DNA from 3 places in the Aquitalea aquatilis genome. Region 3 is predicted to be linked to each of the others. Evidence: predicted binding sites of a transcription regulator. Region 3 holds the regulator's gene; each other region holds the start of a gene.
What was found. Region 3 encodes FNR, which switches genes on or off when oxygen is low (the NO sensors DNR and NnrR bind a similar motif). Its sites were predicted from a motif close to TTGATNNNNATCAA; they were not measured.
Positions count from the first base shown of each region.

Region 1: FAZ30_RS08715 (DUF3149 domain-containing protein) is a predicted target of FNR. The motif match lies at 3,905-3,918, and genes of this name have one in related genera.
Region 2: FAZ30_RS09975 (M61 family metallopeptidase) is a predicted target of FNR. The motif match lies at 4,417-4,430, and genes of this name have one in related genera.

Region 1 covers NZ_CP039731.1:1,861,835-1,869,847, reverse strand. Annotated here, with positions in the region: gene FAZ30_RS08730 (ornithine carbamoyltransferase) at 1-481, opposite strand, end outside; gene FAZ30_RS08725 (arginine deiminase) at 574-1,806, opposite strand; gene arcD (arginine-ornithine antiporter) at 1,882-3,321, opposite strand; gene FAZ30_RS08715 (DUF3149 domain-containing protein) at 3,688-3,825, opposite strand; gene FAZ30_RS08710 (CDP-6-deoxy-delta-3,4-glucoseen reductase) at 4,062-5,090, opposite strand; gene FAZ30_RS08705 (Rossmann-fold NAD(P)-binding domain-containing protein) at 5,129-6,046, shown strand; gene trmB (tRNA (guanosine(46)-N7)-methyltransferase TrmB) at 6,083-6,763, shown strand; gene FAZ30_RS08695 (glutathione peroxidase) at 6,777-7,271, opposite strand; gene FAZ30_RS08690 (DUF1841 family protein) at 7,330-7,809, shown strand.
Region 2 covers NZ_CP039731.1:2,117,842-2,125,854, reverse strand. Annotated here, with positions in the region: gene pepN (aminopeptidase N) at 1-2,449, opposite strand, end outside; gene FAZ30_RS09975 (M61 family metallopeptidase) at 2,561-4,342, opposite strand; gene ccoN (cytochrome-c oxidase, cbb3-type subunit I) at 4,800-6,227, shown strand; gene ccoO (cytochrome-c oxidase, cbb3-type subunit II) at 6,248-6,862, shown strand; gene FAZ30_RS09960 (cbb3-type cytochrome oxidase subunit 3) at 6,866-7,060, shown strand; gene ccoP (cytochrome-c oxidase, cbb3-type subunit III) at 7,057-7,971, shown strand.
Region 3 covers NZ_CP039731.1:417,022-425,034, forward strand. Annotated here, with positions in the region: gene hmpA (NO-inducible flavohemoprotein) at 113-1,336, shown strand; gene FAZ30_RS01980 (RrF2 family transcriptional regulator) at 1,426-1,896, shown strand; gene hemN (oxygen-independent coproporphyrinogen III oxidase) at 2,018-3,424, opposite strand; gene fnr (fumarate/nitrate reduction transcriptional regulator Fnr) at 3,537-4,283, shown strand; gene FAZ30_RS01995 (flavodoxin family protein) at 4,417-4,875, opposite strand; gene FAZ30_RS02000 (DUF1853 family protein) at 4,872-5,807, opposite strand; gene FAZ30_RS02005 (RNA methyltransferase) at 5,785-6,549, opposite strand; gene FAZ30_RS02010 (inositol monophosphatase family protein) at 6,691-7,482, shown strand; gene FAZ30_RS02015 (DHA2 family efflux MFS transporter permease subunit) at 7,552-8,013, opposite strand, start outside.

The DNA of each region.
Region 1 (8,013 bases), 1.4 Mb from region 3:
TGTAGCTGATTTGCGAGATCGGCTTGTCGCTGTTTTCCCACATGGTCAGCACGTCGGCCAGCATCTGGGTGGGGTGCCATTCGTCGGTCAGGCCGTTGTAAACCGGTACGCCGGCGAATTTAGCCAGTTCGTTCTCGACCATCTCTTGGTCGAAACCACGGTATTCGATGGCGTCATACATGCGGCCCAGTACGCGGGCGGTGTCTTTCATCGATTCCTTGATACCGATCTGCGAGCCGGACGGTCCGAGGTAGGTAACGTTGGCGCCCTGGTCGTAGCAGGCCACTTCGAAAGCACAGCGGGTACGGGTGGAGGTCTTTTCAAAGATCAGGGCGATGTTCTTGCCCTTCAGGTGTTGCTGTTCGGTGCCGGTGTACTTGGCGCGTTTCAGGTCGCGGGCCAGATCGAGCATGTAGCGGATTTCGCGCGGGGTGAAGTCCAGCATGCGGAGGAAATTGCGGTTGCGCAGATTGAAAGCCATGGTAACACTCCTTGTTTCGGTGCCGGGTGGCGGGCTTGGGCCAACGCCACCGGGCGATATTGATGTGCTTGGTTTGCTGCTGGTGCAGCGACTTAGATCTTCACTTCGTCACGGATGATCGGGCAGGTCATGCAGTGACCACCGCCACGGCCACGGCCCAGTTCGGAGGCCGGAATCTCGATCACTTCCACACCGTGCTGACGCATCAGCTTGTTGGTATGGGTGTTGCGGTCGTAGGCCACCACCACGCGGCGATCCAGTGCCACCACGTTGTTGCCGTCATCCCATTGTTCGCGTTCGCGCTGGTAGGCATCGCCAGCGGTCTGGATGATGTGCACTTCTTTCAGGCCCAGTGCCTGACGGACCACTTCGGTGAAGGCCACGCCTTCGTGACGTTCGAAGCGGATTTCGCCTTCCTTGTCACCGGCATAGATGCTGGTGCAGACGATTTCGTTGACCACGTCCGGGAACACCGACAGCAGGTCGATATCCAGGAAGCTGAACACGGTGTCCAGGTGCATGGCAGCACGCGACTTGGGCATCTGGCAGGCGATGACGCGGGTGGCGCCGCCTTCCTTGCCCAGCACGCTCTTGGCCACTTGCACCACGGCTTGCGGGCTGGTGCGTTCGCCCATGCCGATGAGCACCACGCCGTTGCCGATTGGCATCACATCGCCGCCTTCCAGCGTGGCCGGGCCGTGGTTCTTGTCACAGTCGCCCCACCATACTTTCACCTTGCCGGCGAAGTACGGATGGTGCTGGTAGATGGATTGCAGGATCAGGGTTTCCTGACGGCGAGCCGGCCAGTACATCGGGTTCAGCGTCACGCCTTCATAGATCCAGCAGGACGGGTCGCGCTGGAACAGGCTGTTCGGAATCGGCGGGATGACGAATTCGGACTGGTCCAGATAGCCGCCGAACAGGCCTTTCGGGTCAAACGGCAGTTCAAACTTGGCAATACCACCGATCAGATGTTCGGCCAGTTGGGTAGACGGCATTTCGTCCAGCCAGCTGCGCAGGTCGGTCAGCATGCCGATCCCCACATTGTCGGCCTTGACCTTGCGGTCCAGCAGCCAGCTACGGGCGGCCTTGTCGTCCAGCACTTGGGCCAGGGCGTCGTGGGCTTCGATCACGTGGATGCCGCGCGCACGCATTTGCTCAACCATGAAGGCGTGGTCTTTTTGGGCGCGTTCAACCCAGATCACGTCATCGAACAGCAGGTCGTGGCAGTTGTCGGGGGTGAGACGTTTGTGGGCCAGGCCCGGACGGCACACCATCACGCTACGCAGCTTGCCGCATTCGGAATGAACACCAAATTTAGTCATGATCAAACTCCTTCAATGTGTGGTAAGGGAGTCGGGGAGCGCCTGGTGGGCGCTCCTCATTAAACAGTTGTTGTCTTAGAGGGAGAGCTGACCGGTAATCAGTTCGTAGGTGGCAATGGCACCCAGTACGACGATGATGGCGGCCAGTACGGCTTCAGCACCCTTGAACGGCTTCTCGCCATGTTCTTTCTTGGCCCACAGGTAGAACAGCAGGCCCGGGGCATACAGCACCATCGACAGGAACAGATACTTCACACCAGCGGCGTAGATCAGCCATACACCGTACACACTGGCAATACCGGCAATACTCAGGTCACGGCCCTTGCCTTCACCTGCCTGGTAGCCTTCGCCACGCTGGGCCACCATGAAGGAATACACAGAACACAGCAGGTAAGGAATCAGGATCATCGAGGTCGCCAGCGACAGCAGTGCCAGATAACCGGCCGAGCTGAACAGAGTGATGACCAGGAACAGTTGGATCAGGCCGTTGGTCAGCCACAGCGAGGCAGCAGGCGAACCGTTGGCATTGGTGGTACCGAAAATGCGCGGCATCACGCCATCTTTACCGGCCAGGTAAGGTGCTTCAGCAGCCAGCAGGGTCCAGGCCAGCAGCGCACCACCGACAGAGATCACCAGACCAGCATTCATGATGTTGGCACCCCAGGGACCAATCGCCTTTTCCAGCACATAAGCGGTGGACGGGTTCTTCAGTGCGGCCAGTTCCGGCTGGGTCATCACACCCAGTGCCAGTACCGATACAGCAACCAGCAGGGCAATGGTCAGCAGGAAACCCACTACGGTCGCCTTGCCCACATCACTCATCTTCTCGGCACGGCCAGAGAACATCGAGGCACCTTCGATACCGATGAACACCCACACGGTCACCAGCATGGTGCTCTTCACCTGATCGACGATGGAACCCAGCTTCGGATTACCCCAGAAGTCGAGATTGAAGGTGTCAATCTTGAAGGCAAACACCACCAGGACGATGAACAGCGCCAGCGGTACCAGCTTGGCAATGGTGGTGATGGTGTTGATGAAAGCCGCACCATGCACACCGCGCAATACCAGGAAATGCAAGGCCCACAGCACTACCGAGGCACAGATGATGGCCGTCGGCGTGTTGCCGTCGCCAAAGGCATGGAACCAGAAGCCCAATGCCGAGAACATCACGACAAAGTAGGAAACATTACCGATCCAGGCCGAAATCCAGTAACCCCAGGCCGAGTTGAAGCCCATGTAGTCACCGAAACCGGCTCGGGCATAACCATATACCCCGCCTTCTACTTCCGGTTTGCGGTTGGCCAGCATCTGGAAGGCAAATGCCAGCGTCAGCATGCCCAGAAAGGTAATGGCCCAACCAATGATGATGGCGCCTGCTCCTGCGCCTGCCGCCATGTTCTGCGGTAGCGAGAAGATGCCGCCGCCAATCATGGACCCCACTACCAGTGCGGTGAGTGCACCCAGTTTCAGTTTGGGTGCTCCGCCACCTTGTGCTTCAGTTTCAGTGGACATTTTCGTTCTCCGTGAAATACATTTACCTGAAAACTATCTGTATATTATTAATTTCTTATTCGTTGATGTAATGATAATGGCGAGACCGATCTGATTCCAGAAACGTCAAACACATGTTTGATCAAGATCAAATAGGCAGGGCAGGCAACTTCTGATTGACACTAGGGGTAACGAGGGCGTTATAGGAGGAAGCGGGAAGATATCCCAATAGAATTTTTAAATTCAAAATGCGCAATCATTCACAAAGACAACGTTAAATTGTTTTTACAAATTATCGCAGGCAAAAAAAATGGATACGGCCCACCACCGTATCCACCAACACACACATCAAGAGGAAATCTAGACACCAATCACAATCAGGCCAGCTCAGTCATTCGGGCCGGCGTTTTTCACTTTGCGTGTAATCACTACGATCACTCCCACAACAACCACTGTGGCAAAGACAATGGTGGCCAATCCCAATACACCGACATCGTCGGATAGAAGTTGTCCCAGCAGTTCCATCTTCCACTCCTCTAGCTGGCGGTATGCCGCCTTGATTGATTAGTCGATAGTCATAATAGCCATACTCAAAACAGGGATGTTGATGCAGGTCAAAAATACGCATGCCGGGCAGATTGCTGACCGTCAATGTGGCAAAGCAGATGATGACAGGCAGCATGCTGCCATCAGCACAGAGCGGGATTGCAAATGAAAAACCCCTGCATGCAGGGGTTTTGTCTTGGTACGGCTAGGTGCGATTACTTGCTGCCACCCATGTCCTTGGACAGGAAGAAGGCATCGGAGAAGAATTCGTCTTCCGGCAGCTGGCGCTCCTGAATAAAGCTGCGATGGGCAGACTCCACCATCACCGGTGCGCCACAGGCATACACCTGATAGCCGGACAGATCATCAAAGTCATCCAGCACCGCCTGGTGCACAAAGCCGGTGCGCCCCTGCCATGCATCTTCCGGCAAGGCTTCGGACAACACCGGGATCACGGTGATGTTGGCATGCTCTGCCTGCCAGCTGGCAGCCAGTTCAGCCATGTACAAGTCGGCCTTGGTACGTGCGCCCCAGTACAGCACCATCTGGCGCTGGATGCCATGATGGATGGCATGCTCGATAATGCCCTTGACCGGTGCAAAGCCGGTGCCACTGGCCACCAGAATAATCGGCTTGTCCGACTCTTCGCGCAGGAAGAAAGAACCCAGCGGACCCTTGAAGCGCATGATCTCGCGCTCTTTCATCTGGCTGAAGACATATTCCGAGAAGCTGCCACCCGGCTGATGGCGAATGTGCAATTCCAGGAAGGCATCGTCATGCGGTGCATTGGCGATGGAGAAGCTGCGCTTCTTGCCGTCCTTCATCAGAATGTCGATGTACTGGCCGGCGCGGAATTGCAAGCGTTCCGATACCGGTAGCTTGAGCTTGAGCACAGCCACATCATGCATTTTCACCATGCTTTCCACGCGGCACGGCAGGGTCTTGATCTGGATATCACCGGCACCGGCCACTTCACGGGCTTCGATGGTGACATCGCCCTGTGGGCGGGCACAGCAGAACAGGGTCATACCCTGGACGCGTTCGCTTTCCGGCAGCGCTTTGTCCTGATAGCCATCCTGGCATACTTCGCCTTCCACTACCTTGCCCTTGCAGGCGCCACAGGCACCGTCACGGCAGCCATAAGGCAGGCCGACATTCTGGCGCAAAGCCGCTTCCAGAATGGTTTCATGCGCTTCAACACTGAACGTATGCCCACTCGGGAGCACTTTGACCTGGGAACTCATTGGGTACCTTTATTCCAAATCTGGGTAATATGCTGCCTATGCGTACTTTATTGATTGCAGGTCTGGGCGATGTCGCCCGGCGCGCCCTGCCCGAGCTGGTCCGGCACTGGCGCGTTTTCGCCATTGCCCACCATCCGGCCGCAGCCGAGGCAGCACGCCAGGGCGGCGCCCTACCCATCATGGCCAATCTGGACTGCCAGGATAGCCTGCACAGAATCGCGGGGCTGGCCGATGACGTATGGATTACCGCGCCGCCTCCCGGCAGCGGCGTACGGGACAATCGCACGCGCAAGTTGTTGTACGCACTGGCAAAAGCCGACAGGATACCACAGCGTCTTAGCTATATCAGCACTACTGGCGTGTATGGAAATGGGGATGGAGCCTGGCTGGACGAGTGCTCGCCACTGCAAGCCCAGACCGGGCGCGCCCAACGCCGGGCCGATGCCGAAACCGCATTGCGCGGCTTTGCCGGCCGCCATGGCTGCCAGCTGAATATCTTGCGCGCACCGGGCATTTACGCGCTGGAACGCCTGCCACTGACCCGCTTGTTACAAGGCACGCCCCTGATCCTGCCGGCGGAAGACAGCTATAGCAATCACATCCATGCCGATGATCTGGCGCGCTTGTGCATCGCCAGCCTGCAGCAGCAGCGAGGTGGCATCCGGGTATTCAATGCCTGCGATGACGAACCGCTAACCATCACCGACTGGTATGCCATGCTGGCTGGGGCACTTTCGCTGCCCATGCCACCACAGCTGAGCCGCGCCGAAGTCCGCCAGCAGGTGAGCCCGGCCTTGTGGTCGTATATGGCGGAGTCGCGGCGCATCCGCAATGCGCGCCTGGCGGAGCTGGGCGTCACACTGCGCTATCCCACAGCCCGCCAATTTGTCGCGCAACTGGCGGCAAATCCCGCCTGGCAAGCCGTGGCACTCGCTAAGGCCGGCAAGATTCGGTAACATGCGCGTCTTCCCGCAATTATCTGTTTGAATCACATGGAAAATCCGGCATTCGGGCGCGCCATCAGAAGCTTTGTGCTGCGTCAGGGACATCTCTCGGCAGGCCAGCAGCGCGCCATGGACGAAGGCATGCCCAAATGGGGCATCGAATATCAGGCTGAAGCCATCGATCTGCAGCAGGCTTTTGGTCGCCAGGCTCCCAAGATTCTGGAAATCGGCTTTGGCATGGGTGGAGCAACAGCGGAAATCGCTGCCGCCAACCCCGAGCGCGACTATCTGGGCGTGGAAGTGCATTCGCCAGGCGTGGGTAATCTGTGCAAGCTGATTGCCGAAAAAGAGCTGAGCAATCTGCGCATCATCCGCCACGATGCGGTGGAAGTGCTGGACCACATGCTGGCTGATGGCTGCCTGGACGGGGTGCATATTTTCTTTCCCGACCCCTGGCACAAGAAGCGCCACAACAAGCGCCGGCTGATCCAGGCCCCGCTGGTGGAAAAGCTGGTGAAAAAGCTGAAGCCGGGTGGCTATCTGCACGCAGCCACTGACTGGGAAGACTACGCCATCCAGATCATGGAAGTATTCAGCGCCAATGGTGATCTGGCCAATACCGCTGACGGCTATGCACCGCGCCCGGACTATCGTCCGCTCACCAAGTTCGAAGCCCGCGGCATCAAGCTGGGGCACGGCGTGTGGGACATCATCTTCAGTCGTAAATAAACCATGGCGGGCATCAGCCGCTGGCTGCTGCCCGTTTCAGCAAGTTCTCGATATCCTCCTGCAGTTCATGCGGCTCCACCGCCGGCTCGTAGCGCTTCACCACCCTGCCCTCTGCATCCACCAGAAACTTGGTGAAATTCCACTTCACCGGATGCGGGTGCGGTGTATCCGCCTGGGTCAGCCAGCGCCACAAGGGATCGGCCTGCGCACCGTTTACCTCGACCTTGGCCAGTACCGGAAAGCCAACGGCAAAACGGCTGCTGCAAAAAGCGGCAATATCCTGATCGCTACCTGGTTCCTGCCCGCCAAACTGGTTGCAGGGAAAGGCCAGTACGCTCAAGCCTGCGGATGACAGCTGTTCATGCAGCTGCTGCAGTCCGGCATATTGCCGGGTATAGCCACATTCACTGGCGGTGTTCACCAGCAAAACCACCCGGCCTTGCAGGCTGGCCAGGGGCAATTGACTGCCTGTGGCAGTCAGGGCCGAGAATGCGTAAAGCGTGGTCATGGCTATCTCCCTTCCGTATAATCCTGGCTTATCCGAGAAACGTACTCAGGTATTGCACATGCTGTTTTCACCCAGCCGCCAGGATGCACGCGGCTTCTTCTTCGACACCTGGAAAAAACACCAGAATGGTGTGGTATTGACCGATCTGGAAAAGATCGTGCTTTCCATTCTTATAGACCACCCTGAGTACCACTCCATCCTGAATCATCCAGAAAAATACCTGGAACAGGAATGGACGCCGGAAATGGGCGAGACCAATCCCTTCCTGCATCTTGGCCTGCACGTGGCCATTGAGGAACAACGCTCGATTGACCAGCCCTTCGGCATCCGCTCACTGTACGCGCAACTCGCCCTGCGCCATGGCGACGAGCATCGCGCCCAGCACGAGATGATGGAGTGCCTGGGAGAGATGATCTGGCATGCGCAGCGCTATGGCGGCGGCCCGGATGTGAACCGCTACATTTCCTGTGTACGGGGCAAGCTGGGCATGGGCGAGGAAGAACGCCCGCGCATCAATCCCAACGATATTCCGGACTGAACAGCCCGTCCTTGCAGTCCCCTGGTCTGGCAGCTGGGCTGCAGCCTAAGTCTGGAGCAGACAAAAAAAGCGCCGTGGAAGACAGAGCAACCACGGCGGATCAAGCGGGGCAGCCTGAACCCGTTACGGGCCCAGACCATTTAATACTATGCCTTAATTCAATCATTAACAATATTTAAAGCAATCCAATTGGCATTATTGCCC
Region 2 (8,013 bases), 1.7 Mb from region 3:
GCACCTGGTCTGCCAGGAAGCGGTAGCCGCTACCATCGGCAGCATGGAAATGCACCATATTATTGCTAAAGCTGCCAATCAGCGCCCGTGCCTTGTTGGGGTTTTTCAAGGTAAAGGCCGGATGCTCCATGGCGGCTTTGACATGATCCAGCGTGCCTTCCAGCTGGCTGGAAGCCACCAGCATGAAGAACTTGTCCATCACCAGCGCATCATGCTGCCAGCGGGCGGCGAAGTCGGTATAGCATTCGTCGCGTTCTTCGCCGTCATGATCGCGCAGCGCCAGCATGGCTCCCATCTGGTCTGACATATTGTCAGCTTCCAGAGCCTGCTTGCGGGCGGCCTCAGCCGGCCAGGCCACGCTCAAGCGGGTGAGCATCTGCAAGGCACGGTTTTTCAGGTCGCGTCGGCCAGCGTCTTCCGGCTTGTATTCACGGGTCTGGTTCAGGTGATAAGCCTCATGCCACTCGCCACGCAGCGCCTCGGCCAACTGGTCCAGCACAAAATCACGCACCTGATGAATGACTGCCGGGTTGGCCAGTTCCACCATTTCCAGCATTTCTGCTTCCGACGGCAAGCCCAGCATCATGGCCTTGAAGGCCGGATCGGCCACCGGATCTTTCAACACCGCACGGAAGGCTGTGACAAAGGTCTCGGGCAAGCTCAGTGCACGGCCCTGCGCCGCAGCTTCGATCAACTGGCGGAACAGCCGCTCGGCCAGGGTCTGACCGGCTTCCCAGCGGCAGAAGCTGTCGCTGTCGTTGGCCATGAGGAAGGCTAGCTGTTCATCGCGCCAGTCGTACTCCAGCCGAACCGGCGCGGAGAAACCGCGCAACAGCGAAGGCACCGGTTCTTCCGGCACATCAACGAACACAAATGTCTGACTGGCCTGCTTGATATCCAGCACACGCGTGCCAGGCTGTGCCTGCTCCTCGCCTTCCAGCTGCAGCGGCAGATCCTTGCCATCACTGCCTACCAGCCCCAGTGCCAGGGGAATGTGCAGCGGCTGTGGTGCGGGCTGGCCGCTGATGGCCCGGCAGGACTGGGCAACGGTCAATTCATAGCGCCGCGCTGCGGCATCGTAATGGCTGCTGACTTGCAGCAGCGGCGTGCCCGCCTGGCTATACCACAGGGCAAACTGGCCGAGATCGACAGCATTGGCATCGGCCATGGCCGCACGGAAATCATCGCAGCTTACCGCCTGGCCATCGTGGCGCTTGAAGTACAGATCCATGCCCTTGCGGAAACCAGACTCACCCAACAGGGTGTGATACATGCGCACCACTTCCGCGCCTTTTTCATACACCGTCATGGTGTAGAAATTGTTCATCTCGATATAGGAATCGGGACGAATCGGATGCGCGGTTGGGCCGGCATCTTCCGGGAACTGCAAGGCACGCAGGCTTTTGACATCGTCGATGCGCTTGACGCCACGGCTGCCCAGATCAGAGCTGAACTCCTGATCGCGGAATACCGTCAGCCCCTCTTTCAGCGACAGCTGGAACCAGTCGCGGCAGGTGACACGGTTACCGGTCCAGTTATGGAAATATTCGTGGGCAATGATGGCTTCCACGCGCTGGAACTCCGCATCGGTACGGGTATCCTTGCGCGCCAGTACCGCCGAGGTATTGAAGATGTTGAGGCCCTTGTTTTCCATGGCCCCCATATTGAAATCGCTGACCGCCACGATCATGTAGATGTCCAGATCGTATTCCAGGCCAAAGCGCTGCTCGTCCCACTTCATGGCGCGCTTGACCGCCCCCATGGCAAAGGCAACTTTGTCCTGGTCGGCCGGCTCGGTCCAGATTTCCAGCGCGACAGCGCGGCCGCGCTGGGTGATGAATTTGTCACGCGCGGCCACCAGCTTGCCGGCCACCAGGGCAAACAGGTAGGACGGCTTGCGATAGGGGTCGACCCATTTAACCCAGTGGCGCTTCTTGTCCAGCACGCCCTCCCCCACCTTGTTGCCATTGGACAGCAGCACCGGAAACTTCTGCTTGTCGGCAACGATGGTGGTGGTGAACTTGGCCATCACATCTGGACGGTCCATATAAAAGGTGATCTTGCGAAAGCCTTCCGGCTCGCACTGGGTAAACAGATTGCCTTTGGAGGCATACAAGCCCATCAGGCTGGTATTGGTCGCCGGTTCAAGCTCGGTTTCCACTTCCAGGATAAAGCTGTCGGGCACGGCAGGAATCAGCACACCGTCGGCCGCCAACTGATAAGCAGAGGCATCCAGCCGCTCGCCATCCAGCGTCAGGCTGAGCAGCCGGGCCGAACCGTCCAGCCACAGCGCGCTGGCAGCAGCAGACTTGTCATTGCGCTTGACCACCATACGCGAGTGCACACGCGTCTGTGCGTCCTCGATATCAAACTTCAAATCCACCCGATCCACCAGGTAAGGGGGAACGGTATAGTCTTTCAGATAGTTGACTTGAGGCTGCTGCGCCATGTTCTTCTCTCTATTAGTAGTCGTTGCCGGCTTGATCCGGTCTTGCTCATGGACCGGGCGGGATCGCCGCCCCGGTCCGGTTATGGGTGCACTATCCAGTGGCTGAATGCCTTAGCCACGCAGCCAGCCGGCCTCCTCGCCCAGCAGCTGCAAACGGCAGCATGTCCGTGGCACGGCTTGCAAACTGACATCCCGCACCAGCAGCTCATCGCGGCGGAACAGATGCAGGGTCACGGTTTCCCCCACGCCATAGCGTGCCAGCATCTTGTCCAGATCAGCCACTTTCAGGCCATCCAGTGCAATCAGTATGTCTCCGCCAGCCAGACCAGCCTGCTGTGCTGCGCTGCCATCCAGTACGTTGACCAGCCGCAGGCCCAGCGGGTCCGCAGCGGTCTTCACGCCAAGGCTGGCACGTGGCCGACGGTCTGCTGCCACCGGGCCGACACCCCCTGCATCGCCGGCATGATCCGCGTAGTCCCAGCACATGTCCAGCCCCTGCGTTGCCAACAAGTTGGCCAAGGGCAGATCTGCCGTGGAGCGCAAGGCGCTGTCGAAGAAGGCCTGCAAGTCCAGGCCGGTGACCTTCTGGGCAATCTGCTCCCACTCGTCTTCCGCCAGCCCCTGGCCATCGGCCTGCCACTTTTGCCACAAGGCACGCATCACGTCATCCAGCGACTGGCGGCCATCCGTCTGCTGGCGGATGGTCAGATCCAGCGCCAGCGCCGCCAGCGAGCCCTTGGTGTAGTAGCTGACGATGCTGTTGGGGCTGTTTTCATCCTGGCGATAGTATTTGGTCCAGGCATCAAAGCTGGATTCTTCCAGCGTCTGCTTGAGGCGACCGGCACCGCGCTCGACTCCGCTGATGGTCTGCGCCAGCAGGCCAAGATAGCGCTTGCTGTCGATCAGGCCGCAGCGCAGCAGAGTCAGATCATCGTAATAGGAGGTAATGCCCTCGAATGCCCACAGCAGGCGAGTATAGCCCTCGCGGCTCAGGTCATAAGGGCTGAAGGCAGCGGGTTTTATCCGTTTTACATTCCAGCTGTGGAAGTATTCATGGCTGATCAGTCCCAGCAGCTTGAGGTAGCCATCCGAGATCGCTTCATCTGCCGCTTGCGGCAAATCGTCGCGGTTGGCGACCAAGGCAGTCGAGGCGCGATGCTCCAGCCCGCCGTAGATGTCTTTGCCGACATACAGCATGAAAACATAGCGATCAAAAGGTGCGGGGGTGCCGAACAGCTTGATTTGGTGTTCACAGATTTTCTTGGTGTCGCGCGCCAGGCGCTTGAGGTCGCCACGGAAACGCCCGGACACCACAAACTGGTGCGGCACGCCGCAGGCCTTGAAGCTGACCGACTGAAACGCCCCCAGCTCCACCGGGTGATCCAGCAGCTCATCGTAATCGCCGGCACGGTACACGCCGAAACCATTGCGGTCGGTCTCCAGCGCCGGCAGGCTGCTGGCTACTTTCCAGTCAGCGAATGCCTTGCCCTTGGGCGCTCGGATCTCCACCGTGCAGGCTACCGACTCGTATCCCTCTACCGCCAGGAAAACGCTGCTGGCATTGAAGAAGCCACGCTCTTCATCCAGATAAGCACCCCGCACTGACAGATCATAGGCGTAGACCTGATACACCAGCGTCAGGCTGCCGGCCACCGGCTCGGCCTGCCAAGTGTGTTTGTCCAGCTTGCATAGCCCAACCTCTTTGCCAGCACTGCTCGCTTGAATGCTGACGATATGACGGGAAAACTCACGGATCAGATAACTGCCGGGAATCCACGCCGGCAAGGTAAACACTTGCCCCTTCTTGGCGGGCTTGGCAACCTTGAGCGTAATCTCGAAGCAATGGCTTTGCGGTGAGCACGGACGGATGGAATAGTGAACTGGGGCGGTCATGATCTGCCTGAAGATGGGGCGGAAACAGCAGATTTTAGCACCGGGTCCATACAGTCGTCGTGGCCGATGGCGATTTGACCTAAGTCAAGGGCTTGCACTGACATGACAATATAATCCCCAGTAAGCGGCATCAGGTGTTCAGCACCTGCGGCCCGCTCGCTTGAAATCAAGAAAATGGTGGACGTAAAAATCCCGCGAGCATACTAATCAACTGGCCCGTCATGGGTATTTGCTTTAGAATGCCTCGCTGAATAAATGGGAAAAAGCGTGTGTCTGACATGATTTGCCAAGTTTTTTTGGCAGCAAATTGTCAGCACGGGTCAAACGCTTTACTAATCTGAAAATGATCAGATTCCCCTGCGGCTTTCCTGTCAACTACAGCTTGGGGCAGTGGGCAGGAAATCAAGTCGCCATGGTTTGTCACGTTCTAAGTTAGCAACCTTGGAGAAAACCCTAAATGGAAACGCAATCCACTTATAACTATAAGGTGGTGCGCCAGTTTGCCATCATGACCGTAGTCTGGGGCATTGTAGGCATGCTGGTGGGCGTCATCATTGCGGCCCAATTGGTGTGGCCGGAGCTCAATTTTGGGCCCTGGTTCCACTTTGGTCGTTTGCGCCCGCTGCACACCAACGCCGTGATTTTCGCCTTTGGCGGTTGCGGCCTGTTTGCCACTTCCTACTACGTCGTGCAGCGCACCTGTAACGTACGACTCATCTCGGACAAGCTTGCCGCCTTTACCTTCTGGGCCTGGCAGCTGATCATCGTCCTTGCTGCCATCACCCTGCCGCTGGGTTATACCTTCGGCAAGGAATACGCCGAACTGGAATGGCCGATCAAACTGATGATCGCCGTGACCTGGGTGGTGTATGCCATCGTATTCTTCGGCACCATCGCCATCCGCAAGGTAAAGCACATCTATGTAGCCAACTGGTTCTATGGTGCCTTTATCCTGGCGGTAGCCCTGCTGCACATCGTCAACAGCGCCTTCGTACCGGTCTCCCTGACCAAGTCCTACTCCGTGTACGCCGGTGCCGTGGATGCCATGGTGCAATGGTGGTATGGCCATAACGCCGTAGGCTTCTTCCTGACCGCCGCCTTCCTGGGCATGATGTACTACTTCGTTCCGAAGCAGGCTGGCCGTCCGGTTTACTCCTATCGTCTGTCCGTGGTGCACTTCTGGGCGCTGATCTTCACCTATATGTGGGCTGGTCCTCACCACCTGCACTACACCGCGCTGCCTGACTGGACCCAATCCATCGGCATGGTGTTCTCCCTGGTGCTGCTGGCTCCGAGCTGGGGTGGCATGATCAACGGCATCATGACCCTGTCCGGTGCCTGGCATAAGCTGCGTACCGATCCGGTACTGAAGTTCCTGGTGGTTTCCCTGTCCTTCTACGGTATGTCCACCTTCGAAGGCCCGATGATGTCCATCAAGACCGTCAACGCCCTGTCGCACTACACTGACTGGACCATCGGTCACGTGCACTCCGGCGCCCTGGGCTGGGTAGGCTTCATCACCATCGGTTCCATGTACTACCTGCTGCCGCGTCTGTTTGGCCGCGAGTCCATGCACAGCGTGAAACTGATCGAAGCTCACTTCTGGCTGGCTACCGTAGGCGTGGTGCTGTACATCGCCGCACTGTGGATCTCGGGTGTGACCCAAGGCCTGATGTGGCGCGCCCTGAATGCCGACGGCACCCTGACTTACGCCTTTGTTGAAGCCGTGAAAGCAACGTACCCCTACCACTTCGTACGTTTCCTGGGTGGTACGCTGTACCTGAGCGGTATGCTGCTGATGGCCTACAACACCTTCCGCACCGTAGCTGGTGGCCGCGCTGTTGACGCCAAGATCCCGGCTGTTAACGCATCGGCTCACGCTTAAGCGGATAAAGGTAGAAGAACATGGAAAAGATCCAGAAACTGATTGAAGAACACGTAGGCTATCTCATCGTGTTCACGCTGATCGTGATCAGCTTTGCCGGCCTGGTAGAAATCCTGCCGCTGGCATTCCAGAAGTCCACGACCCAGCCGGTAGCAGGCGTCAAGCCCTATACCGCACTGCAACTGGCTGGCCGTGACATCTACATCCGTGAAGGCTGCTACAACTGCCACTCCCAGATGATCCGTCCCTTCCGCGCCGAAACCGAGCGCTATGGTCACTACTCCGTTGCGGGCGAGTCGGTCTACGACCACCCCTTCCAGTGGGGCTCCAAGCGTACCGGTCCGGACCTGGCTCGTGTAGGCGGTCGCTATTCCGACGAATGGCACCGTGTTCACCTGACCAATCCGCGTGACGTGGTACCGGAATCCAACATGCCGGCCTTCCCGTGGCTGTCCAAGAACCTGGCTGACGCCGAAATCATGCCGAAGAAAATGGAAGCGCTGCGCAGCGTAGGCGTTCCCTATACCGACAAGGATATCGCCGAAGCCAAGGCTCAGGTCGAAGGCAAGTCGGAAATGGATGCCCTGATTGCATACCTGCAGGGCTTGGGTCTTGCACTGAAGAACGTTCGCTAAGTCATGGACTGGGTAACGATTGGGCGCTCTGCCTTCACCGTAATGTGCTTCACCTTCTTTATTCTGGTGTTGTTCATTGCCTACAGCAGGCGCTCAAAGAACCGGTACGATGAAGCGGCCAATGTGCCCTTTCTCGACGACGACAAGGTGCAGGAGGCCGATAACCATGAGTCGGCTTCTAACGGAGCAAAACAATGAGTGATTTCGTAAGCGATTTCTGGGGCATCTGGATCACGGCCATCGTGGTTGCAGGTTTTGTTGGCCTGTCCCTGCTGTTGTTCACCCAATCCAAGACCACGGTCAACAAGGGTGAGCAGGTCAAGACCATGGGTCATGTATGGGATGGCGATCTGGAGGAGTACAACCATCCTCTGCCGCGCTGGTGGATGCTGATGTTCTACATCACGCTGATCTTCGGTGCCTGCTATCTGGTGCTCTACCCGGGCCTGGGCAAATGGCAAGGTATTCGTGGCTGGACTTCCGTTGGTCAGTACAAGGAAGAACGCGCACAAGCCGAAGCCAAATACCAGCCCCTGTACGACAACTACCTGAAACAGGATCTGAAGGCCGTTGCGGCTGATCCCAAGGCACAGGAAATGGGCAAGCGCCTGTTCCAGACCTACTGCGTACAGTGCCACGGCTCTGATGCACGCGGTGCCAAGGGCTTCCCGAACCTGACCGACAACGACTGGCTGTGGGGTGGCGATGCAAAAACCATCGAAACCACCATTCAAGCTGGTCGCCACGGCCAGATGCCGGCTTGGGGTGCTGCACTGGGTGAAGAGAAGGTCAAGGATGCCGCCAACTACGTGATGTCGCTGTCCGGCAAGAAGCATGATGCCGAACGCGCCAGCCGTGGCAAGGAAACCTTTGCCACCATCTGCGCGGCCTGCCACGGCCCGGATGGCAAGGGTAACCAGCAACTGGGTGCACCTAACCTGACCGACAACATCTGGCTGTATGGTGGTACTGAAAAGACCATCATTGAGACCATCACCAATGGTCGCAACAACCAGATGCCGGCCTGGAAGGACTTCCTGGGCGATGGCAAGGTTCACTTGCTGGCAGCCTATGTATGGGGCCTGTCCAACAACGCCAAGGCGCAGTAAGCCTTAGCTGACATACTGCCCGCGCAAGCGGGCAGTATGCTT
Region 3 (8,013 bases):
ATCCTTGATTAAAGATGTATTATTTTTACATCTTTAATGAGTTGCAATATTTGCCCGGCAAATCACTGCGCGCCAATAAAGATGTATTTTAAAAACATCATAAGGAACTGCCATGCTCGACGCATCCACCCGCCAGCAAGTCAAAGCCACTGCCCCCATCCTGAAACAACACGGCGTGCTGCTGACCAGCCACTTTTACCAACGCATGTTTCAGCACAACCCGGAACTGAAAAACATCTTCAACCAGGGCCATCAACATGCTGGCCAGCAGCAACAGGCCCTCGCCATGGCCGTGGCGGCCTATGCCGAGCACATCGATGCCCCCGAGGTACTACTGCCGGTACTGGAGCGCGTGGCACACAAGCACACCAGCCTGGGGATACGCGCCGAGCACTACCCGATTGTCGGCAAGCACCTGCTGGCGTCCATCCGCGAGGTACTGGGCGAGGAAGCCGCCCCGGACAGCCTGCTGGACGCCTGGGGAGCGGCCTACCAGCAACTGGCCGAGCTATTGATCAATCTGGAAAACAGCCTGTACCAGCGTGCAGCTACCCAGGCCGGTGGCTGGAGCGGCTGGCGGCCATTCCGGGTGGTGAACAAACAGGTGGAAAGTGCGGAAATCACCTCTTTCTATCTGCAGCCAGCCGATGGCGGTGCCTTGCCGGACTTCCAGCCCGGTCAGTATGTATCGGTCCAGCGCTATATCCCGGAATGGGGGCTGTGCCAGCCACGCCAGTACAGCCTGTCCGATGCCCCGGGCAAAGGCTGGCTGCGCATTTCGGTCAAGCGTGAAGAAGCACAGGGTGATGCACCTGCAGGCAAGGTGTCCGGCCAGTTGCATGCAGCGCTGGCGGAAGGAGACATCCTGCAGGTTTCACCGCCGTTCGGTGACTTCGTGCTGCATCAGGATCGCGCGACCCCGGTGGTGCTGATCAGTGCCGGTGTCGGCCAGACCCCGCTGCTGTCCATGCTCAGGCATCTGCTGGAAAGCGGCAGCCAGCGCCCCATTCGCTACCTGCACGCCGCCCGTCACGGCCAGGTCCATGCCATGAAACAGGAAGTGGGCCAACTGGCGGCCCAGCATCCGGTACTGGCCAGCACGGTGTTTTATGAATGCCCGCAAGACACCGACCAGTTGGGCCAGGACTACCAGCGCGCCGGCCGCATCGATGCCGAGGCCATCCGTGAGCATGCCCTGCTGGCGGATGCCGACTACTACCTGTGCGGCCCGCAGGCCTTCATGCAACAGCAGCGCTCACAGCTGCGCGCCAGCGGTGTGGCAGCAACCCGCATCCACATGGAGGTATTCGGCTCCAACGCCATGGCCAGCGACTGATTGCCTGCTGCACGTGGTTTGCCGCAGCGCATTGTGAGGGTGGGCCGTGCGGAGTATCCTGCGCGGCACCGCCTTTACCCTTCTAGCCCATGCAACTGAACCGTTTTACCGATCTGGCATTGCGCGTGTTGATGTACCTGACACATCGCGATCGCGAACAGGCCGTTACCATCAGCGAAATCGCCGAGCGCTTTGCAATATCGCGCAACCATCTGGTCAAGGTGGTGCATTTCATGGGACAGCAAGGCTGGCTGCTGACCAGTCGTGGCAAGGGCGGAGGCCTGGCACTGGCCCAGCCACCGGAGCATTACCAGCTGGGTGGCATCATCCGCATTCTGGAGGGCAATACCGCCCTGATCGACTGTGCCACGCCCCCTTGCGCATTGCGCCAGGATTGCCGTCTCAAGTCGGCGCTGGATGTCGGCCTACAAGCCTTTTTCACCGTGCTGGATGGTTATACCCTGCGCGATATCGTCGCCAGCCCCACCGGCGAGGCGATTATCCGGCTGCATCGGCAGCAAAAACCCTTCCCCTTGCCGGACAACGCCACGGAAGGTTGATCCAAGCACGGCAAACTGTTGTAAAAAACCATCACTTTTCAAACAAAAAGCCCGCAGCAAGCGGGCTTTTTTTCGCGGTTTTTTTCAGGGTTTTCCCTTGGAAAAAACAGCACTGCGGGTGTCAAATCGTCTTGGAATAACGCGCCTTGGTTTCACGCTCGCGCAAGTGGCGGTCGAACAGCATGGCGATATTGCGGATCAGGAAGCGGCCTTTCGGCTCCACCATCAGGAAATCACCGTCAAAAGTCAGCAAGCCCAGCTTGTGATATTCGCGGATGGCCGGCAGTTCCTCAGCAAAATATTCAGCGAAATTGATGCCATGCACCTGCTCGATGGCCTCCACCGACAGCGAGAAGCGGCACATCAGCGCCTGGATGATGCCACGGCGCAGGATGTCGTCCTGATCCAGCACCATGCCGCGCATCACCGGCAAACGGCCCTCATCCAGCGCGGCGTAATAGCTGTCCAGGTCCTTCTCATTCTGGCTGTAACAGGGGCCGACCTTGCCGATGGACGAGACACCAAGACCGATCATGTCGCAGTCGGCATGGGTGGAATAGCCCTGGAAATTGCGCTGCAGGCGGGCCTGGCGCAAGGCGATGGCCAGGTCGTCTTCCGGCTTGGCAAAGTGGTCCATACCGATAAATACATAGCCGGCATCCGCCAGGCTTTTTACCGCATCCTGCAGGATATCCAGCTTGGTGCTGGCCGTCGGCAGATCCGCTTCGTTGATGCGCCGCTGCGGCATGAACACCGTGGGCAAATGAGCATAGTTGTACAGCGCCAGCCGGTCCGGACTGATGGCAATCACCTTGTCCAGCGTGGCTTTCAGCGATGCGCGCGTCTGCAGCGGCAGGCCGTAGATCAGGTCGACACTGACCGACTTGAAACCCGCTTCGCGGGCGGCATCGATCACTTCCAGCGTCTCGGCTTCGCTCTGCACGCGATTAACCGCCTGCTGCACCTGCGGGTCGAAATCCTGGATGCCCACGCTCATGCGGTTAAAGCCCAGACCTGCCAGATGGTGCACGGTCTCGCGACCCACCTTGCGCGGATCGATCTCGATGGAATATTCTCCCTCCGGCAAAAATTCGAAGTGAGTGCGCAGCATGCCCATCAGCCGGTCCAGCTGTTCATCGGACAGGAAGGTGGGCGTACCACCACCAAAATGCAGCTGGATCAGCTTTTCGCGACAGCCCAGTGAGGCGGCCACCAGCTTGATCTCTTTTTCCAGATAGTCGAGGTAGCGATCAGCGCGGCTTTTGTCTTTGGTGATGATCTTGTTGCAGCCGCAGTAGTAACATACCGTGTTGCAGAACGGTATATGAACGTACAATGATATTGCGTTCTGATGCATGCCAAGGTGGCGTTGCTTCAGCCAGTGTTTATAGTCCTTCTCGCCAAACGCCGGCGTAAAGCGGTCGGCCGTCGGGTAAGAAGTGTATCTTGGGCCAGAGCCATCAAGACGTTCGATCAACGCTCGGTCGAACTCACAGTGGGTGGGCGAAAACGGATGGGTGGTGTGCATGTCGTCGGGTATTGATAGTCAAACGTCAGGTGGACTGGTAAATTTGCGGAAAACGTGTGAATTCCGCTTTGACAAGGGTCAAGCTTCTTTACAGGGTTGTACAAAACACTCGATGTCTGACCAAAACCAACACACTATTCACGCACTGAAGGTGTCCTGCTCCAACTGCAGCCTGCGCGAACTCTGCCTGCCCATCGGGTTGAACCGCGACGAAATGACGCAGCTGGACGCCGTGATCCGTCAGAGCCGCCGCCTCAAGCGCGGCGAGTACCTGTTCCGCAGCGGCGAGGGCTTCAAGTCCCTGTTCGCAGTGCGTACTGGTTTCTTCAAAACCAGCGTCGCCAGCCAGGACGGTCGCGAACAGGTCACCGGCTTTTTGATGTCCGGCGAACTGATGGGCCTCGATGGCATTTCTTCCAATGTGCATGGCTGCGACGCCATCGCCCTGGAAGACAGCGAAGTCTGCGAGCTGCCCTTCAATCGCATGGAAAGCCTGGGGCGCGATATTCCCAGCCTGCAGCACCACTTTTTCCGGCTGATGAGCCGCGAAATCGTGCGCGATCAGAACGTCATGCTGCTCCTGGGCAATATGAAAGCGGAAGAACGCCTGGCGGCCTTCCTGCTCAACCTGTCGCAGCGTCTGTCCACACGCGGCTTTGCTGCCAATGACTTCATCCTACGCATGAGCCGTGAGGAAATCGGCAGCTTCCTCGGCCTGAAACTGGAAACGGTCAGCCGTACGCTGTCCAAGTTCCAGCAGCAGGGCTGGCTGAGTGTCGATCACAAGCACATCCAGCTGATCAAGGCCGACGCACTGAAAGACCTGATTGCCGGCTGCACCCACGCCAACGGCGTCTGAAGCAGCAGCCAACCAGAAACACCGCAGCCCTGCTTGCCGGCAGCCTGCGGTGTTTTTGCATCTTGCGCATTACTGGCACGGCCGACCATTCGTCTGAAGACCTAGTCCGGTCGGCTAAGCCGCCCGCCCTGCCCTACCAGCGCCCCACCAGCATGCCTGCGGCCAGCATCTCGCCCCGCTCCATGGCCTGCTCCCGATGCTGCGGCAATATCTCGCCCTGCGCCAGCAAGGGCGGCAAGACTTCCTTCCAGCCATAACCGCAGGCAATGCGGCGCATGGCCTGGATCGCTCCCAGACCATCCGTACCTGCCGACACCAGCATCAGATAGGGCAGACCCTCGGTCTTCCCCTGTGCCGGGTAATAGGTGCGATCAAAAAAATCCTTCACTTTACCCGCCATATAGCCAAAGTTCTCCGGCGTTGCCAGCACGATGGCATCAGCAGCCAGCAAATCATCCAGTCCTGCCTCCGCGGCTGGCAGGCGGCTGATGTGGAGTTCTGCGCACAGCGGCAACAGCGGCTGACAGAAGGCATCGATCAATTGCAAGGTGTGGCCAGTCTGGCTGGCGTAGATAATCAACAACCGTTTCATGGAGCGGGCCTGCCATCAATAGTGGCCAGCAAGGCCTGTAATCGGTCCTGCTGCGGCCAGCCCGGCGGCACCACAAAGCCGCGAGCCACTTCCTCCCAGTAACCATCCCCCACCGGCAGCAATTCGGCCACCAGCTGTGGTACCGCCGCCTGCAACAGCTCTTGGCGCAGGCTATCCTGCTCACGCACCATGCCCTGCTCTACCCGCGCCGGGGCCAGCCAGCCCAGCCGCGATAGCCATATCCAGCGCCCTCCGCTGGAAAAGCTTGGCCAGGGCTGCTGCAAAGGACTGATCCAGCCTTGCAGTTGCTCCGGCGCCAATGGCGCAGCCGGGACAGCTGGCGTACCGGCATAGAAGAACCAGCCGGCCAGCCGCGCGGCACTGGCACAGCCGGCAAAACCGGGCGGCAAGACACGGGCCGCCGCAGGATGACGGGCCAGTTGCAGTTGTTCCTGTAATTTGGCGGCCTTGAGCGGCCAGGCGTCGCGCAGGCTGGGACCGACCAGAGTGTCCGCGCCATGTCCCAGCTGCAGATAGAATTTGCTGGCGGTTTCCACGTGCAGTGGCACACCATCCAGCCGGATCAGGAAATCGAATTCGCCGATGGTGCGGCCACCGGCCTCACGCACCGGCACATTGGCCGCCACCAGTTCGATATGCGGAGCCAGCTGGAACCAGAAAGCCAGCAGGCGTTCGGCATAGTGGCCAAGCCGCTGGCAAGGCTGTTGCGCCAGCCAGTGTGAGAGCGGTGCCGGATTTTCCTCCAGCTCCGCCAGCAAGGCATGGCCCTGTGGGCCCAGCAACTGCGCGGGCGACAGATTGCGGCCACTATCCCAGGGCGCAGGAGAGGTCAGCAGAAAAGCCAGATCACGCAGCGCCGGCTGCGTGTAAGGGAGATGAAAGCCGCGCTCAGGCCTCGCCGTCGTGCTCATGGCCATCTGCCACGCGCTGGATCTGTTTCATCAGGCCACGCAGGATATCGACCTCGTCACGCAACATGCCGGAGCGATTGAATAGCGCACGCATGCGGCGCATCAGGCGTTCGCTGTTGCGGCGACGGTAATAGCCGATGGCACCCATGGTCTGGTCCAGATGCTGGCAGAAGCCTTCCACCTCGCCGAGGCTGGCGGTTTCGCTCTCCGGCCGCAGGTACTCCACATCGACCTCGGTATGGCTGAACAGCTCGTAGGTCATCACCTGCACTGCCATCGCCAGATTGAGCGAGAAGTAATCCGGATTACCCGGAATGGTCACCAGGCGGTTGCACTGTTCAACTTCCTCGATAGACAGACCGAAGGTTTCATTACCGAACACCAGCGCCACCTGTTCGCCGTCACGCGCCCGTGCCACCAGCTCCGGCGTGGTTTCACGCGGGGTGGACAGCGGGGTGGTCAGCTCGCGGCGGCGGCTGGTCAGTGCACAGGCCACGGTGACATCGCTCAGGGCCTCGGCCAGGCTGGACACCACGGTTGCACTCTCCAGCACATCCACCGCACCGGAAGCCAGGGCATTGGCTTCATCACTGGGAAACACCTTGGGCTCCACCAGATACAGCCGGGTCAGGCCCATGGTTTTCATGGCCCGGGCAGCCGAGCCGATATTGCCCGGATGGTTGGGCCGGGCCAACACCACACGAATGTTTTTCAGAAAATCAGGTACTTGGGGTTTATTCATCAGCGGTTTCACATTAAAATAGCGGGCATATCAAAAAGCCCGCGCACTCGCGTCGGCTTTTTTTGTTCCTTAACCCAGATTGTTACCGTCAGATGTCGAGCCGTGTTGGCTGACATCTGCTATCCGTTCTAGAGGCCGTCAATGCATCCGATGCTCAATATCGCGGTTAAAGCCGCTCGCCGTGCTGGCAGTGTTGTCCAGCGCGCGTCGCTTAACCTCGATACCATTCGCGTAGAAAAGAAAAAGCACAATGACTTTGTGACCGATGTGGACCGCGCTGCCGAGCAGGCCATCGTCGACATGATTCTTGAGGCGTACCCCAAGCACGCCATTCTAGCAGAAGAGTCCGGCGCGAAAGGCGTGGGCTCCTCCGAATTCGAGTGGATCATCGACCCCATCGACGGCACCACCAACTTCCTGCACGGCCATCAGCAATACGCCATTTCCATCGCCCTGGCACACAAGGGTCAGATACAGCAGGCCGTGGTGTACGACCCCAGCCGTAACGACCTGTTCACCGCCAGCCGTGGCGTGGGTGCCTTCCTGAATGACCGCCGTATCCGTGTGTCCAAGCGCTTCATGATGAATGAATGCGTGATCGCCACCGGCTTCCCGGTTTCCGACCAAAGCTATATCGACCAGTACCTGGGCATGCTCAAGGATGTGCTGGGCAAGACTGCCGGCGTCCGTCGCGAAGGCGCAGCCTCGCTCGACCTGTGTAATGTAGCCTGCGGCCGTGTTGATGGTTTCTGGGAACTGAACCTGAAGCCGTGGGACATCGCTGCCGGCAGCCTGATCGTGCAAGAGGCAGGTGGCATTGTGACCGACCTGACCGGCGAACAGGAATGGCTGGAATCCGGCGACATCGTGGCCGCCAACCCCAAGGTGCTGGCCCAGTTGCTGGCCACCATTGCGCCGCACCTGAACAAGTAATCAGGCAGTTGCACAGCATGACAACGGCAGCCCGCGGGCTGCCGTTTTTTATTGTCCGCTCGCCGGTCGCTATTCGTGCATCACCACCTCGACGGCTGGAGCAGCGGCAGCAGCCTGGCGCGGCTTGAGCAGCAGCAACAAGGGCAGCATGGCCAGAAAGCTGTAAGTAATCAGCCAGTACACATCGACAATCGACACCATCAGCGCCTGACGCTGCAACTCGGCCGCCAACTGCACGGCGGCAGTGCTGTCCAAGCTGGTTTTGCCCATGCGCGCCAGATAGTCGCTCAGCCACGGGTTATACAGATTGAACTGCCCCACCATGGCATTCCAGGCCGACTGCTCACCGCGCGAATAGGCCGTGCTGACAATGGCAATGCCCACCGAGGAACCCATGGTGCGCAACAGGCTGAACAGCCCCGCAGCCTCGGCCGACAAGCGTGCCGGCAAGGTGGACATGGCCATGGCCGATAGCGGCACATAGATCATGCCCAGGCCAAAGCCTTGCAGCAGCACCGGCCAGGCAAACCA